DNA from 2 places in the Pseudoramibacter faecis genome. Region 2 is predicted to be linked to the other one. Evidence: a T-box and tRNA genes for the amino acid it is inferred to sense, from the RefSeq annotation. Region 2 holds a T-box; the other holds one or more tRNA genes.
The links. The T-box of region 2 lies ahead of thrS (threonine--tRNA ligase). A T-box ahead of a tRNA ligase gene usually reads a tRNA of that ligase, here a tRNA-Thr.

Region 1: it encodes a tRNA-Thr, which carries the amino acid that the T-box ahead of thrS (threonine--tRNA ligase) is inferred to sense. The anticodon was not compared.

The regions. Positions count from the first base shown of each region.
Region 1 covers NZ_JAYFFI010000001.1:63,160-65,623, forward strand. The annotation lists gene V3C63_RS00305 (hypothetical protein) at 1-219, opposite strand, end outside; gene V3C63_RS00310 (helix-turn-helix domain-containing protein) at 301-480, opposite strand; tRNA gene V3C63_RS00315 (tRNA-Thr) at 982-1,057, opposite strand; gene V3C63_RS00320 (hypothetical protein) at 1,356-1,529, opposite strand; gene V3C63_RS00325 (cyclase family protein) at 1,526-1,897, opposite strand.
Region 2 covers NZ_JAYFFI010000011.1:53,337-55,800, forward strand. The annotation lists gene V3C63_RS08230 (hypothetical protein) at 30-611, shown strand; T-box leader at 696-895, shown strand; gene thrS (threonine--tRNA ligase) at 948-2,464, shown strand, end outside.

The DNA.
Region 1 (2,464 bases), on a different contig from region 2:
TCCGTCAAAGCCTCCTGGAAAAGTCACCTTATATATTCCTTCGCCACCTACTTTTGACTGACTTCCTACGAAATTATGTATGGCACTCCCAATCGCTCCCAATGAAGGAACATCTGAAATAGAAACTATCTTAAAATTTGTGGATATCAGTTCTTGTGTTGGATCAATAGTCTCTATGACAGCATTCTCAGCCGGAATGATTTCATTTTCATCGGACATTTTTCTTACCTCCTTCAAGCATTATCCTATCACCGGTTTGGTATGAAATTTTCTTCCCGTTTCACATAAGTCAGTTCCACATCATAGCCGAGAGCCTCCATGATGGAAATGAAATGTCTTATTGACCACCTCGTTCCCGCCGTTAATGACACGGCTGACATAGGACGGCGTGGTTCCGACAATCTCCGCCACTTTCGCCTGCGTAGTTTCTGCCTCTATGCAGTTCACCCTGACATCAACTTCAATATTATTCTTCAGCATGCGCTCACACCCCGCTCGTTACGGTCTTGATAAATCGCCTTATTCGTGAAATTTATTATAGCATTTGATTGTGAATTTTTCTATTGAACGAAGGCGGTAAATAATCCTTACAGCGTCGATCCGTGGAGTGCCAGACTTCCGAGCCATACCAGCCGCCGCAGTCGCGCACTTGAGCTTGTTGGAGAAAATACTGACTCCGCTGCGATTTGTTCTGTAACGGATTTTGAAATTTGAACGAATGAATTACCAAGAACATTCTTAGCCTCATAAAGCCTCTTACTCGTAAGGAACTTGCCGTGCAGATAGGTGCGCTCATTATATCCACTTTGGCATGTGCTATCTTGACATTTGGGTTAAGTGGTATAATTTGGCCGGTAAAATGCATTCAGTAATTTGTATATATTGGAAAAATGCAAATCAAAAAAATTAAACGTCTGGCCCCCGATGCTCGTGAATGCACAATAAAAAAGACAGACCCGAAAGCCTGTCAATTTTTTGAAATGGAGCTGAGAGCCGGATTCGAACCGGCGACCTATTGATTACGAATCAATTGCGCTACCAACTGTGCCATCCCAGCGATAAACGATAGAGAAATTATAGCGGACCCTTTGGTCAAATGCAAGCCTTTTTTCACAGTTTTTTTCTCTGTCAAAACACGGCGCTTTATCGAAATAGACCGCTATCCTGCCCCCAGTCAACACATTAAGACATTGGCCAAACAGCCGAAGGCCCGATACGACAATCAAGCCTTCGGAATGGCTTTAAATATTACACAATGGCAATCGGCCGGACAAACATCCCGTCGCGCCGCGCGCCTTCGATACATTGCAGATAAAACGAAATTCATATACTTGATCCTTGGCCAATTCATCCAGCTAGACATATTCCAGAATATGCACGCCCTGCTGGATCAACAGATAATGGTGGACCGGTTGCAGGTGTTCCGGAACAGACGAAGAACCGTCTGCATTAAAACCATCCATGCAGGCCATATCATCGCCGACGACGATGGCGCCGCCTTCTTCCACAAGATAACGCGCCGCGCTCACGTCCGGCCCCGCATCGCCGCAGCGGTCGTTCGCCAGTTGTTGCCAAGGCGGACCAAAGCCGCATCCCCCGGTTCTAAGGTCACGCCTTCCCAGGCGGCACAGCCTTCGCAATCTTCTGCCGTAGCGATGTAATTGTTCGGAATCAAAGTCACACCTTTATAACCGGCTATATCCAAAAGCACTCCGCGCATCACCATGGGCGGGGTCGGGGCAATATCGCATTTGGCCGGACCGAAATTCGTGCTGTAACGATCTCCGCTGAATCCATTGTACCAATGATTGTCGTTCTCCGTTGTGAAATGGGACAGGGCATCTATATGGGTTCCGATATGCATGGAACTGCTCATCAGCTCCGTATTAAGCCCCATATGATATTCCGCTTTATTCGTCGGTTCATCCAGCCATTCCCCGATTTCGTACCAATTGACGCTTTTATCGAATCGGAGAGCCTTCCATATTCTGGCGGCCCTTCCGATGCATAGGCCAGCAGTTCAAATCCGGTGTGACCGCTCCATACCGGCATCCCTTTGAATCTTTCGGTTTCCAGATCGTAAACCCTGCTGCTTTTAATCATCGAAACGGCTTTCAGGACCGTTTCCGATGTGATTTTCGAAGCCGCACCAATTTCATCCCCTTCGCCGTATTGATGCCACACATTTTCGTGAACCCACGATGAATCATGATAATTTTTTTCATTTTTACCCCTTTTCCGTGGCAATCATCGCTGATGCCACGCGTTCAATGAGATCCTCCGATCCAAATCCCCCAGATTTAGAAATGATTTGAAGGGGCTCATCCTCTGCCATGAGCTGAAATAATGGCGTCCCCTGCACAATTCACAAATTGGCTGAATACGATCAGTACCAAATCCATCGACTAATGCGAACAGGGTATCTTCCCCAATAACCATAAAGGTCGTATCTTCCGACCGCCTA
Region 2 (2,464 bases):
ATTAATCGTGTGATTGGAAGGGTTTTTTTATGAAGAAAAAAATTGTGTTACTTGTTATTTTGGTTTTGATAGTGGCCGCCGCTGCAGGATTTAATGTGTGGAAACATTACCAACAAAAGAATAGGGTTTCTTCAAAAAGCGTTGGCCAACCAGAAGTGACGGTGCCTAAGGATATAAACAAATCTTTGCAGAAAAAGACGACAAAAAACAATACGCTGTCACAGGATCAAATTGATCAAATGAAAAAAGATGCAGTGGCCTTTTATCAGGCTGCTTATCAAAAAGATTTTACCATGGCCAAAACCTATATGACGACTGTTTTTGCAAAGGATCTGGACACAATGCTTTCCGGCGGTGATGCAGCCAATGGCGTTGATGTTGTCCGAGATATCAGCACCTATACAAGTGTGAGCTCTCCGATTAATGTCTCAAACCCGTCGGTTATTGCGAAGAACCGGGAGTATCAGATTACATTAAAATTAACAGACCGTTATCAGGCAAAGGTTGGCTTTCAAAAAGTGAATGCAACGTACAAGGTATTTAGTTTTAGCGCCCAAGATTCGGATCTGGGAAACGGCGGATACGCCGGTTCCAGCCAAAAGGGGCGATAAACTTTGAGCTGTTTTGTAGAGTTTCATTTTTTCAAAAAGATTTGATTTTATGTAAAACTTTGACTATAATAAAACTCAATCATTAAAAATGCATTGAAAAGGACCGAAGAAAATGGATTCTTCAAGAGAGGGATTAGTTGCTGTGAAAATCCTAAGAATCATTTTCGTGAGACCGCCTTGGAGTAGACCGGGATTAACCGGCTCCGGACTCTGACCGTTACCCAGAAATAAAGAGGGCACCGTTCGTGCCAAAAAGGGTGGAACCGCGTTCAATCGTCCCTTTATATTCGTTATTGAATATAAAGGGATTTTTTTATTTTAACAATGGAGGATAACATGAAAATCACATTACTTGACGGTGACGTCAAAGACTTTGAAAATGGATTGAGTATTCACGAAATGGCTAAATCGCTGAGCATGAGATTAGCTAAAAAAGTGATGGCCGGAATGATTGATGGCAAAGTGGTGGACCTGCGAACCAAAGTCGACCATGATTGTAAGGTCCGTTTTTTAACCTTTGACGACACTGAAGGGAAGAAGGCATTTTGGCATTCGGCATCACATGTCATGGGGCAGGCCATTAAGCGCATTTGGCCGGATGCCCAGCTGACAATCGGTCCGGCTGTTGATAATGGCTTTTATTACGATGTCGATTTGAAACACGCCATTACGCCGGACGATTACCCAATTATTGAAGCCGAGATGAGAAAGATCGTTAAAGCTGATTATCCCATCGAATACAGTGTCAAAAGCCGTGAAGAGGCTCTGGCTTGGGCTGAAAAAGAACATGAAACTTATAAAACGGAGCTCATTGAAGCCCTGCCGGAAGATGAAACGATTTCTTTTTATGGACAGGGAGAATGGGCCGACCTTTGTGCCGGCCCGCATATCCGAAGCACCGGACAAATCAAGGCTTTTAAAATTATGAGCCTGGCCGGTGCTTACTGGCATGGTGATGAAAATAACAAGATGTTGCAGCGGGTTTATGGGGTTGCCTTCCCGAAGAAATCGCTGCTGGATGAACATCTGGCTAAATTAGAAGAGGCTCAAAAGCGCGACCATCGCAAACTTGGCCCGCAACTGGATTTGTTTTTCTTGGATGATACTGCTCCGGGAATGCCTTACTGGCTGCCGAAAGGATGGAAACTTTTTAATACCTTATTGGAATTCTGGCGCGATGAACACGAAAAACGCGGTTATCAAGAAATTTCCTCGCCCCAGATCAATTACAATAAACTTTGGCGCCAGTCCGGCCATTGGGACCATTACAAAGATAATATGTTTGTGATTCCGATCAGCGAAAATGAAATTTATGGCGTTAAGCCGATGAACTGCCCGAATGCCATCGTGGTTTATAAACGCAAAACCAGAAGCTATCGCGATTTACCTCTGCGCTTATCAGATTGTGATGTACTCCATCGGAAGGAAAAATCCGGTCAGCTGCACGGGTTGTTGCGGGTGCAGATGTTCCGTCAGGATGACTCACATAACTTCATTACAGAAAATCAGATCTATGATGAAATTAACGGCATCTTGGACATTGCCGATTTGTTCTACGGTATTTTTGGACTGGAATATCGCCCGGAATTATCGACACGGCCGGCAGATTTCATGGGAGACATCGCCCTCTGGGATAAAGCGGAAGCCGCATTAAAGGAAATCTTGGATAAGCGTTATGGCGAAGGCGGTCATGATATCAATGAAGGTGACGGTGCATTTTACGGCCCGAAGATCGATATCATGATGAAAGATGCCCTGGATCGAACCTGGCAGATGGGGACCATTCAGGTGGACTTCCAATTGCCGAGAAACTTTGACTTGACTTATATGGATAAAGACGGAGAACTTAAAGT